DNA from 4 places in the Micromonospora sp. LHW51205 genome. Region 1 is predicted to be linked to each of the others. Evidence: riboswitches for the same ligand, from Rfam matches in the RefSeq annotation. Region 1 holds a riboswitch; each other region holds the start of a gene.

Region 1 (2,873 bases):
CGCTACCACGGCACCGTGACCCGGGTGGTCACCGAACCCTGCCCGCCGACGCCGGAGGCCCCGGAGGGCGCGGGCGGCCCCTGCGGCACCGCGACCGTCGCCGCCGAGCAGGGCCCGGACGCGGGACGGCAGGTCGAGACGCCGCTCCCGGCCGGACCGGGCGCGCCCCGGGTCGAGGTCGGCGACAAGATCGTCCTGGTCGAGCTGATCGACCCGGCCGACCCTTCGGTGAAGTCCTACAACATCGCCGAGCACCAGCGCGGCACACCGCTGATCTGGCTGCTGGTGCTCTTCGCCGCCGCGATCGTGGCGTTCGGCCGCTGGCGCGGGCTCGCCGCGCTCGGCGGCCTGGCGGCCAGCTTCGCCATCCTGCTCGGCTTCGTGCTGCCCGGCATCGGTGGCGGCCAGCCGCCGCTGCTGGTGGCGATCGTGGGCGCCGCGTTGATCATGTTCGTGGTGCTCTACCTGACGCACGGGATCACCGCGCAGACGTCGGTGGCGGTGCTCGGCACGCTCGGCAGCCTGGTGATCACCGGCGTGCTCGGCCTGCTCGCCACGTCCGCCACCCACCTGACCGGCTTCGGCAGCGAGGACGCCACCACCCTGTCCATGTTCCAGGGCGACGTGGACCTGCACGGACTGCTGCTGGCGGGCATCATCATCGGCTCGCTGGGCGTGCTGGACGACGTCACCGTCACCCAGGCGGCCACCGTCACCGAACTCGCGCACGCCAACCCGGGGCTGTCCCGGCGGCAGCTCTACCGGGCGGCGACCCGCGTCGGCCGGGCCCACATCGCGTCCACCGTCAACACCATCGTGCTGGCGTACGCGGGCGCGTCGCTGCCACTGCTGCTCCTGCTGGTCGCCGACTCCCGCCCGGTGAGCCAGATCCTCACCAGCGAGTTCCTCGCCCAGGAGATCGTCCGCAGCGCGGTGGCCACGCTCGGCCTGATCGCCGCCGTACCGCTGACGACCGCACTGGCCGCGATCGTGACCACCGCCGGACGGCGCGCGCCCGGTCCGGAGCCGGCGTCGCCCGTGCCCCCGCCGCCCCGTCCGCCGGCCGGACGCGACGACGCGCTGGAGGCGCTCGGCGGCGGAAAGAGTACGGAGGCGACATGGTGACACTCCGCACGGTGACCATCGATTTCAAACGCGACGCTGGTCACGGTGCGCCACGGCGAAATCTCGCTATTGGTCGGCTTCCGGACGTAGATCCGCAGGAGTGCTGTCGGGTAACCTCGCTGCCGGTCACCGCCGAAGGCGCGCACCGGCGCCAGCGGTGCCGCCGCCCAATCGCCTGCGGGCGAGCCGGGGAACCAGGTACATGGGGTGAATCCGCGCGAGCGGTAGGGGCCACTTCCGTCCCGAACCCGTCAGCTAACCCGGTCGGCGGCCGACGGAAGGGAACACTGTGACGCCACCCCTGCGCCGCTGGCTGACACCCCTGGTGGCCGTGCTGGCCTCGCTGGCAGTGCTGGCCGGGCCGAACTCGGCGACGGCGGCCCCCGCCGCGGCGGCCCCGAAGCCGTCCGGGCACGAGGAGGACGGCGAACCACCGCTCATCACCGAGGCGATCGACAGCGCCAACCGGAACTTCCTCCAGGCGAAGGCGAAGCTGGCCAAGTCGCAGGACCGCCAGCGGCGGCTGGCCGCCGAGGTACAGGCGGCACAGGCCGAACTCGAGGCGCTCAGCCCGCAGGTCAACCAGCTCGCCGCCCAGTCCTACCGGACCGGCCGGATGGGCGCGATGGCGATGCTGCTGGAGAGCAACTCGCCCGACTCGTTCGTCCGCCGCGTCAACGCCCTGGACGAGCTGAACCTCCTCAACGCGCAGCGCCTGGCCGCCATCAACGCGGTCAAGAACCGCGCCGAGACGGCCAAGATCGCGCTCGACGCCGAGGTGCGCGAGCAGGAGAAGCAGAAGAACGCGATGGAGCGCGAGAAGGTGCAGGCCGAACGCGCCCTCAAGCTCGTCGGCGGCCTCGGCTTCACCGGCGGCCTGGTCGACGCCACCTCACCGGTCGCCAAGATCGGCCCCGGCCGCACCGCCGACGGCGGCTGGAAGGCCGAGTCGTGCAGCGAGAACGACCCGACCACCTCGGGCTGCATCACGCCGCGGACGCTGCACGCCTACAAGGAGGTCCGGCGCGCCGGCTACACGCGCTTCGTGGGCTGTTACCGGCCGGGCGGGCCGTGGGAGCACCCCAAGGGCAAGGCGTGCGACTGGTCGCTGCAGAACAGCGGCTTCTCACCCTGGCACAACAACGACACCCGCAAGTACGGCAACGACGTGGCCGCCTTCCTCATCCGCAACGCCGACCGGCTGGGCATCTACTACGTGATCTGGAACCGGCAGATCTGGTTCCCGGCCACCGGCTGGAGGTCGTACAGCGGGCCGTCGAACCACACCGACCACGTCCACATGTCGATGCTCTGACCTGGACGCAGCAAGAAGGGGCCGCCCCCGTGGGCGGCCCCTTCGTCGTCCGGCGCTCCGGTCAGCCGGCCAGCGCCGCGTCCGCGTCCGCCGGCGACGAGGGAGCGGGCAGTGACGCCGGGACCTGCGCCACTGTCCGCACCTCGCCGCCGGAGAGCCGGTACGACATCCCCGCCACCGTGCACCGGCCCGCCGCGACCCGCTCGGCCAGCACGGAGGACCGGGCCAGCAGCGTCTCCACGGTCTGCGCGATGTGGACGTCGATGATGCCGTCGAGGTCGTCGATGCCCTGCCGGGCGGCGCGCAGCAGGCTGGGCGAGACCGCGTCCACCACCGCTCCCAGGTGCCCGGCCGGAGCGGCGCCGGTCCGGACCCCCTCCCGGGCGGCCTGGACCGCGCCGCAGGAGTCGTGCCCGAGCACCACCACGAGCGG
Region 2 (2,873 bases), on a different contig from region 1:
GGCCCGAGCGCGACGGCGTCGCCGAGGTAGCCGCCGATCCGGTGGACCAGGACGCCGCGCGCCGCGACGACCTCGTCCGGTACGCCGAGGAGGTGGCGGTGGCCGCCGCCGGGGCCGCCCAGACGGCCCGTCGCCGCCGGGAACGGTGGCTGGCCGCGCAGGACGAGGCGGAACGCGCCTGGACCGCGTACGACGAGGCGGACAGCGCCGCCCGCCGGCTGGCCGGGGCCGCCCCGCTGGCCGCCCCGCGCACCCCGCGCACCCCGGCGGAGTACGCGGCCCGGGAGCGCTGGCTGCACCACGCCGCCATGACGGCGCACTGGCGCGGCGACCTGTCCGCCCGGCAACTCGCCGACGTGCTGGCGCGCCGCAACGGGTGGGACCCGCGCCGGCACCCGGCCGAGCAGGAGATCGTGCTGGCCCGGGCCGTACGGGACCGGCGCCGGACCGGCTGGGAGAGCGCCGCCGAGCGGGAGCGGCAGGCGTGGCGGGACGCCGAACTGGCCGCCGAGGCCGCCCGTACGCTCGCCGCCGAGGCGTACGCGGCCACCCTGGCGGTGCGGCCCGCCCCGGTGTCCCGCGGCGTGGCGACGATCCCCCTGCCGGTCGGCGCGTCCGTCCGCAACGCCCGCTGGCGTCCGGCCCGGGTCGGCTGAGGCGACCGAATTGTTACCCGGAATGTAGTGAGCCGGCTCACCCCCGGCGCCGAAACGGGCGTGGAGCGCAGAACAGGCCAATGAGCCGCGCCATTGCCGGTCAGGCGCTCGCCGTCTGTCCCCTTTTCGCCTCCCGGGCGCCGTCACCACCGCTTGTCCCATTGAGTGAAGTGAGTAACCGGCTGTTCCGAAATCCGTTACCGGGGATCATGTTTACGCAGGTGGGAGCGCTTGGCAGGGGCAGTACCCGCCGGTAGTGTCGGCGCGTCCGGTGCGGTAACCGATCGCAGAAGGCGACGCCGCGCCGACCCGCCTAATCGTGTCATCACGAACCGGGGAACCATGAGCACCATCGGGGTGAATCCGCGGCCACTGCCGCGGTAGGGCGTACTTCCCGCCCGAATCCGTCAGCTAACCCGGTCGGCGGCCACGGAAGGAGTCCCATCCTCGTGCCCACCCCTCGATCGTCCCCCCGCCTCCACGGCTCCGCGGTACCCGCGCTCGCCTGACGCGACCGGCAAACCGCCCCTGGGCGCCCGGCATCGCGGGCGTACCCGTTCCCCCGGCCCATCCGGCCTGCCAGCACGTGTGAACCCCTCCACGTGCCGGGCCGGCGTGTGCCGATCACGCCCCCCGTGGAGGATTTCGTGAAGCACCACCTGAAGCGTCAGCTGCGGCGGATCGCCACCGAACGCCCGTACCAGATCATCGCCGGATCGGCCGCGGCGCTCGTGCTGGCCGCCGGCGCCGGCACCGCCCTCGCCGCCGGTGAGGACGCCCCGGTCCAGCAGGAGAACACCGCCTCGGTCGCCGAACTCGGCGCACGGCTCGGCGAGCCCGCCAGCCGCAGCGAGGCGCGTATCGGCGTCCCGCCGGCGTCGCCGAGCGCCGAGCCCAGCAAGTCGCCCAGCGCCTCCCCGTCGGCGAAGAAGGCCGCGGCGGACCCGGACGTCACCAAGGCCGCGCCGAAGCCGCCGTCGAGCAAGACGCTGGACTACGACTACCAGGCGCAGATCAACTACTACTACTGCGGCCCGGCCGCCGTGCGCAACGCGCTCAGCGCCACCGGCATCGAGCGCAGCCAGGACGCCCTCGCCGGCCCGCTCGGCACCACCGAGATGGGCACCAACTCGGCCGAGGACACCACGCGCGTGCTCAACCAGCAGGTCAAGGGCAACCCGTACCGGACCCGGATGATTCCCGGCTCGGCCAGCCCGGCCCAGATGGACCGGCTCCAGGCCGACGTGGTCGAGGCGATCAGCAACGGCCGGGGGGTCGTCGCGAACGTCGCCGGCACCGCCACCGACACCAACGGCGGCTGGCACTCGTTCCCCGGCGGCCACTACGTCGCGGTGATCGGCTACAAGGACGACGGCCGGACCGTCCGGATCGCCGACTCGGCCGACCCGTCGCTGCCGTCGTACTGGCTCACCACGATCGACCTGGCGCACTGGATCGCCAGCCGCGGCTACTCCGCCTGACCGCCCCGCACCCTGCGAAGGCCGGCACCCCGTCCCGGGGCGCCGGCCTTCCCCGTCCCCGCCCGCCCCTCGCCCGCCGCCCTCTCGGCGCGCCGATCTTGGACTTGTGGCGCCTGGTATGCCCGGCTCGCCCCGCTATGGGAGGCACCACAACTCCAAGATCGGCGGCGAGGGCGAGGGCGGGCGGTTTGGGCGGGGCGGGTTCGGTCTCGCGTGTCCGGGGCGGGCGGTGGCAGACTGCGCCAATGGGCGATGCGACGGGGAACCGGCACCTGATTCTCCTGCACGGCATGGGCGCCACCGGCGAAGTGTGGCTGCCCTGGGCGCCGCTGCTGGAGCGCCGCTGGCCCGGGCGCTGGCTCGCCCCCGACCTGGCCGGCCACGGCTGGTCGCCGCCGCTCGACGGCTACTCGTTCGACGCCCTGGCCCAGCGCGTCGCAGACGGGCTCGGTCCGCTCCGGCTGGGCCCGCACGACCGGCTGGTGCTGCTCGGACACTCGCTCGGCGGGGTGGTGGCGCTGGCGCTCGCGGCCCGGCAGCGGGCTCTTCCGGTCGACGCGGTGGTGGGGCTCGGCATCAAGGCGGTCTGGTCCCCGGCCGAGCTGGCGAAGGCGAGCGAGCTGGCCGCCCGGCCGGTCACCTGGTTCGCCACCCGGGACGAGGCGGCCCGCCGCTACCTGCGCGTCTCGGGGCTGGCCGGGCTGTTCGCCCCGGACCACCCGGTGGTGGAGGCGGG
Region 3 (2,873 bases), on a different contig from region 1:
GACAGCAGCGTGTCGGTGAGCAGGTCCACCGCCTCCTGGAGCTGCGTGAAGTCGCCGGGCCGGTGGACCAGTTCCACGAGCGCCCGGTCGACGCCCTCCACCACCCCGTGGATCACCACGTGTTCCTCCTCGAGGCGGTCGAGCACGGCCGCCAGCCCGGCCTCGGAGCGGCGCAGGTGCGGGAAGATCGAGGCGTCCTCCAGCCCGTGGTGCTGGGTGACCATGGTGCAGTAGGCCGCGCAGTACGCCCCGAGCGTCCAGTTGTTCTGCCGCATGGTCATCTCGTTGAGCGCCGCCCGCGCCCGGCCCGGCGAGACGGCGCCCCGCTTGACCTGTTCCAGCAGGTCGCGCACCTGGGCCAGCTCCTGGCGCAGGTGGTCGTGCACGTCCACCAGGTGCTGCCCGGCGGCCTGCCCCCGGGGTGGGTAGACCTGGCCGGCCGGAGGCGGCGGGGCGGTCGGCCGGGTCGACTCGTCCCAGGGGCGGCGCGCGCTCAGACGTACCCCCGGGTCGGGGGTGGGGGTGACCGCCAGCGTGGCCGCGCCGCCGGTGGCGGCTGTGTCGTCGGCGACCGCGCGGGCCCCGCTGCCGGGCGCGGTGCGCTCGGCGGCGACGAGTTCGCGGACCGCCGGCGCGACCTCCTGGGCGAAGATCTGGATCGCGCGCGGCTCGTCGCTGCCGAGGATGAACGTGGTGATGCCGTGCTCCAGCGTGAGCCCGGCCAGCTCCTCCACCCACTGCTCCGGCGGCCCGGCCAGGAAGCCGGCCGACGAGCGCGCGAACGTGCCGGTCACGTTGAGCATGCGGCGGATCTCGGCCGGGTCGCGCCCGGCGGCCTGCGCGCCCTCGTCCACGAGCGCGTTCAGGGCGGGCAGCTCGTCGGGGCCCTTGGGCAGGTAGGACAGGGAGGGCAGCCAGCCGTCCGCGGCGCGGCCGACCAGGCGCAGCATGCGCGGCTTGTACGCGCCGACCCAGATGCCCACCCGATGCGCGGGCGCCGGACCGCGCTTGGCGCCGACCACCCGGTAGTGCTCGCCGTCGACGCGGATCATGCCGCGGCGGTCGGTGTCCCAGACCTCGCGGATCACCCGGATCGCCTCGTCCAGGGCCTCGACCGCCGCGCCGGGGGACAGGCGCCGCCCGCCCGTCGCCTCGATCGCGTCCCAGAACGCACCCGCGCCGAGTCCCATCTCGACCCGGCCGCCGGTGAGCAGGTCCAGGCTGGCCACGCTGCGGGCCAGCACCACCGGCTGGCGCAGCGGCAGGTTGAGCACGTTGCCGGCCAGGCGGATGCGCTCGGTGACGGCGGCCACGTAGGACATCAGCGTCCAGGTGTCCAGGAACCCCGGCTGGTACGGGTGGTCCTGGAACGTGACCAGGTCCAGCCCGACCTGTTCGCAGAGCGTGGCCAGCGCCACCACCTGGTCGGGCTGCCCGGCGGCGGGCGTGATGAAGCCGCCGAAGGTGAGCTCGTGTCCGTGATCGGTCATCCGTCCCGCCCCTCCCGTGATCTTGCTCGGCCCTGCCACGGTAGCTCCACAGGTGGTAGCCCGGCCGGGTGAACACCATCACAAGAAGTGGACGATCGTCGCAAACCGTCCTTAGCGTCGGTTTCGTTCGCATTCGCGGGCACCGCGGGCCGGAAACGCCAAATCCCGCCGCCGGCCCCGGTAACCGAACCTCGTGCGGGAGCGGGGGAACCACACGTTCCACGGTGCATCGTCACCTCGGGGTGAAGCCGCCACCGGCGGCCGGGCTCCTCGGCCCGAACCCGACAGCTCACCTCGTCGGCGTGGAGGAATCCACATGGCAACTGCATACTCGGCCCGAAGCCGCCGTACCGCTCTCGGAGCGGTCCTGGCCGGCGCCGCCGTCGGCGCCGCGAGCCTGTTCGGCCCGGCCGCACCGGCCAGCGCGGGCGTCAACTGGGACGCGGTCGCGCGCTGCGAGTCCGGCGGCAACTGGAAGATCAACACCGGCAACGGCTACTACGGCGGGCTCCAGTTCTCCCGCGCCACCTGGAACGGCTACGGCGGCCAGAAGTACGCCGCCCGCGCCGACCTGGCCAGCCGGTCCGAGCAGATCGCCGTCGCGGAGAAGGTGTTGCGCGGCCAGGGCATCGGCGCGTGGCCGGTCTGCGGCAAGAAGGGCGGCTCGGCGAACGCCGCGGCGACCCGGTCCGAGCGGGCGGCCCCGAAGAAGGCCACCTCGAAGAAGTTCGCCCCGAAGCGGGCCGCCACGCGTAAGGCCGCGCCGGAGCGGGCCGCGACGACTGCGGCGCCGCAGCCGTCGGCCGGGACGTACGTGGTCCGGCGCGGGGACACGCTGTCGGAGATCGCCGTGGCGCAGCGCGTCGACGGTGGCTGGCGTGCCCTGCACGAGCGCAACCGGGCAGTGGTCGGCGACGACCCCGGCCTGATCTTCCCCGGTCAGCGGCTGCGTCTGCGCTGATCTGGTCCGGACGCCCGGCCGGTTCGACCCGGCCGGGCGTCCGGCCGCCCGCGACACGCCGCGCCGCCGGTGTCCGGCCTGCTCGCGGCGCCGGACGCCACCCGTGACGGCCGCTGACCGCGATTCGTCGGAGCCGGTTGCTAGGGTCACGATGATCGGCTCAGACGTGAAGAAAGCGCGGAAATGACCAACGATCCGTTCTCGGCGGCCGCGAGCATCGACGAACTGCTGACCCGCACGCAGCAGGCGCTCACCGCGATGCGCTCCCGGGCCTCGGAGCACGCCGACGGCGAGCCGGGCGACCTGCTGCGCGCCGAGGGCACCGCAGCCGACGGCCGGGTCCGCGCGGTCGCCGTTCAGGGTGGCCGGCTGGATTCCGTGACGATCGACCCGGACTTGGCCGGCGAGCCCCTCGACGTCCT
Region 4 (2,873 bases), on a different contig from region 1:
CAGCCGGCGACGACGGTGCGCAACCACACCCGGCTGCGCGACGAGCCCGACGGCACCGTGCGCATCGACGTGGAGATCACGCTCACCGCGCCGGCGCCGCTGTTCGGGTACGCGTTCCGCCAGGCCCGGGCGGCTCACCTGAGCCTGGCGGCCCGTCTCGGCGCGACGCTGGAGGGCCGGCCCGATCCGGCCGGCCCCCCGGGAGCGCGCTAGTACACCGACAGGTGCACGTGGTTGGTGTGGTCGCTGGACGGGTCTCCGTTGCCGCCGCTGTACGACTTCCACCCGCTGCTGGGCAGCCAGATCTGCTTGAACCAGATCACGTAGAGCACGGCGAGCGGGTCGGCGTTGCGCACGAAGTACGCGGCCAGGTTGTTGCCGTACGTCCGGTCACCGCCGCTGGCCACGCCGCCGAAGCCGTTCTTCTGGGCGGCGAAGTCGCAGGCCCGCCCCTTCGGGTGCTCACCCGAGCCGCTGGGCCGGTGGCACGAGACGTACCTGGTGAAACCGGCCGCCTTGGCCTGCTGCAGCGCGTGCAGCGTCCGCGGGGTGATGCAGCCGTTGGCCGGGGTCGGGTCGTTGACGCTGCACGACTCCGACGGCCACGAGCCGTCCGAGTTGCGTGGCGCGGGCTTCGCGTTCTTGCTTGAGGTGCCCTGGACGCTGCTGCCGCCGCCGCTGCTGTTGTTGCGTGCGGAACGTTCGTTGGCCACTTCGAGCGCGCGCTCGGCCTGCTCCTTGCGCTTGCCCATCACCTCGACCTGCTTGCGTTGCTCGCGGATCTCGGTGTCGAGCGCGGCCCGGGTGCGGGTGGCCTCGTCCCGGGTGGTGATCAGCTCGCGCACCGTGCGGTCCTCGTGCGCGGCGACCTGTTCCAGCGTGGCGGCCCGGTCCATGAAGCCCGCCGGGCTGCTGCTGTCGAGCAGCGCCGCGGCGGTGCCGAGGCGGCCCGCGCGGTACGCCACCCCGGCGATCTCACCGACCTTGGCGTCACGTACGGCCAGCTCGGCGCCGACCTTCGCGAGCTGGTCGTTGAGCTGCTTCTGGCGGTTCACCGACCGGTTCAGCGCGGCCTTCGCCTCCAGCCAGCCCTTGCTGGCCGCGTCGAGTTGGGCGCGCAGCTCGGGCGTGCCGCCCTCGTCGTCGCCGGGCGCGGCGGCGAGCAGGGCGGTCCGGGGCGCCGCCGAGGCGGGGGAGGCCGGAACGGTCGCGACGCCGACAGTCAGCGTCGCGACGAGCAGGGCCGCCAACCGGGCGGCCGTCCGTCGTACAGGTGCCACTGGGGGCATTCACATGTCCTTCCGTCAACCGCCGACCGGGTTAGCTGACGGGTTCGGGACGGAAGATCCCTACCGCTGACGCGGATGCACCCCACGTACGTGGTTCCCCGGCTCGCCCCTTCGGGCGATTAGGCGACGGCCACCCCACCTGCGCCGGTGACGCCGGTGGCTGCGGCCGCGACCGAGCCTACCGGCGCGGCCCGGGCGTGGCTCCGTTGCGCAGTGCCGCATGGTGGGGCAAAACCGACATAAGTGTACAGCAGTCACGGTGATTTAAGTCTGCCCTAATCACCACTCGGTCTTTCCGCACACTCCGGCTGACGCTCCGGGTTCGACCTGCAACGTGGCGTGATCGATGGAGAAGTCCTCGTGCAGCGCCGTCCGCGCGGCGGCCAGCACCCCGGCCGGGTCCACGCCCGGGTCGGTGGTCAGGTGCGCCGAGGCCACCTCCATGCCCGAGGTGAGCGTCCAGACGTGCAGGTCGTGCACCTCGGCCACGCCGGGGACCGCGGCCAGCCGGTCGTGCACGGCGGTCACCTGGAGGTGCTCCGGCGCCGCCTGCACCAGGATGCGCACCGCGGCCCGGCCGAGCCGCCAGGTGCGCGGCAGGATGAACAGGCCGATCCCGACGGCGACCAGTGGGTCCGCCCACCACCAGTCGGTCACCGCGATGACCAGCGCCGCGGCGATCACGCCGAGCGAGCCGAGCAGGTCGCCGAGCACCTCCAGGTACGCGCCGCGCAGGTTGATGCTCTCCTTCGCCCCGGCGCGCAGCAGCGCGAAGGCGACGATGTTGGCGAGCAGGCCGAGCACCGCCACCACGAGCATCGGGCCGGCCAGCACCTCCGGCGGCTCGCCGAAGCGGCGTACCGCCTCGATCAGGACGTAGACCGCGACGGCGCCGAGCAGCACGGCGTTGGCGAGGGCGGCGAGCACCTCCAGCCGGTAGAGGCCGAACGTGCGCTGCGGGTCGGTGCCGGCGCGCCGGGTGGCGGTGATCGCCGCGAGGGCCATGCCGATGCCGAGCACGTCGGTGAACATGTGCCCGGCGTCGGAGAGCAGGGCGAGCGAGCCGGTGGTGAAGGCGGCCACCGCCTCGACCACCATCAGGACGGCGAGCAGCGCGAACGCGGCCCAGAGCCGGCCTGCGTGGCGGTGTGCCGCGTTGGCCACCGCGCTGCTGTGGTCATGACCTGCGCCCACGCCAACACCCTCCCTGCCGCGTACCGGCCGGGCCCAATGTATGCTCACATCGCTATGTATGCAAGTGAACTGTGGGTGGCGCGGGCGTGGCCCCTCACCCCACCGGGTCGAGCGTGGTGAGGCGCTGGGTCGCCCGGGACAGCGCCACGTAGAGCGTGCGCACGCCCGAGCCCGGATCGGCCCGGATCTCGCTCGGCGCCACCAGCACCACGCCGTCGTACTCCATGCCCTTGGCCTGGAGGCTGGTCACCACCTGGAGCCGGCCCGCGCCGAGCGCGCCCAGCCAGCCGGCCACCTCGTCCCGGCGCGGCACCGGCGTGATCACGCCGACGGTGCCCTCCACCTGGCCGAGCAGCGCCTCGGCCGCCTCGACGGTGGCCGCCGGCAGCT

The links. Region 1 has a riboswitch for cyclic di-AMP ahead of DQE82_RS05480 (hypothetical protein). Riboswitches for the same ligand answer to the same signal wherever they lie in the genome.
Region 2: linked by a shared signal. The riboswitch ahead of DQE82_RS17440 (C39 family peptidase) and the one ahead of DQE82_RS05480 (hypothetical protein) in region 1 are both predicted to bind cyclic di-AMP.
Region 3: linked by a shared signal. The riboswitch ahead of DQE82_RS12695 (transglycosylase family protein) and the one ahead of DQE82_RS05480 (hypothetical protein) in region 1 are both predicted to bind cyclic di-AMP.
Region 4: linked by a shared signal. The riboswitch ahead of DQE82_RS11325 (hypothetical protein) and the one ahead of DQE82_RS05480 (hypothetical protein) in region 1 are both predicted to bind cyclic di-AMP.

What each region holds. Positions count from the first base shown of each region.
Region 1 is NZ_QMEZ01000001.1:1,175,196-1,178,068, forward strand. It holds gene DQE82_RS05475 (YibE/F family protein) at 1-1,125, shown strand, start outside; cyclic di-AMP (ydaO/yuaA leader) riboswitch at 1,280-1,411, shown strand; gene DQE82_RS05480 (hypothetical protein) at 1,415-2,440, shown strand; gene DQE82_RS05485 (carbonic anhydrase) at 2,502-2,873, opposite strand, start outside.
Region 2 is NZ_QMEZ01000004.1:317,282-320,154, reverse strand. It holds gene DQE82_RS17445 (hypothetical protein) at 1-656, shown strand, start outside; cyclic di-AMP (ydaO/yuaA leader) riboswitch at 957-1,097, shown strand; gene DQE82_RS17440 (C39 family peptidase) at 1,304-2,137, shown strand; gene DQE82_RS17435 (alpha/beta fold hydrolase) at 2,383-2,873, shown strand, end outside.
Region 3 is NZ_QMEZ01000003.1:83,404-86,276, reverse strand. It holds gene DQE82_RS12700 (LLM class flavin-dependent oxidoreductase) at 1-1,490, opposite strand, end outside; cyclic di-AMP (ydaO/yuaA leader) riboswitch at 1,663-1,808, shown strand; gene DQE82_RS12695 (transglycosylase family protein) at 1,807-2,451, shown strand; gene DQE82_RS12690 (YbaB/EbfC family nucleoid-associated protein) at 2,635-2,873, shown strand, end outside.
Region 4 is NZ_QMEZ01000002.1:725,276-728,148, reverse strand. It holds gene DQE82_RS11330 (SRPBCC family protein) at 1-213, shown strand, start outside; gene DQE82_RS11325 (hypothetical protein) at 210-1,289, opposite strand; cyclic di-AMP (ydaO/yuaA leader) riboswitch at 1,294-1,425, opposite strand; gene DQE82_RS11320 (cation diffusion facilitator family transporter) at 1,569-2,483, opposite strand; gene DQE82_RS11315 (AAA family ATPase) at 2,578-2,873, opposite strand, start outside.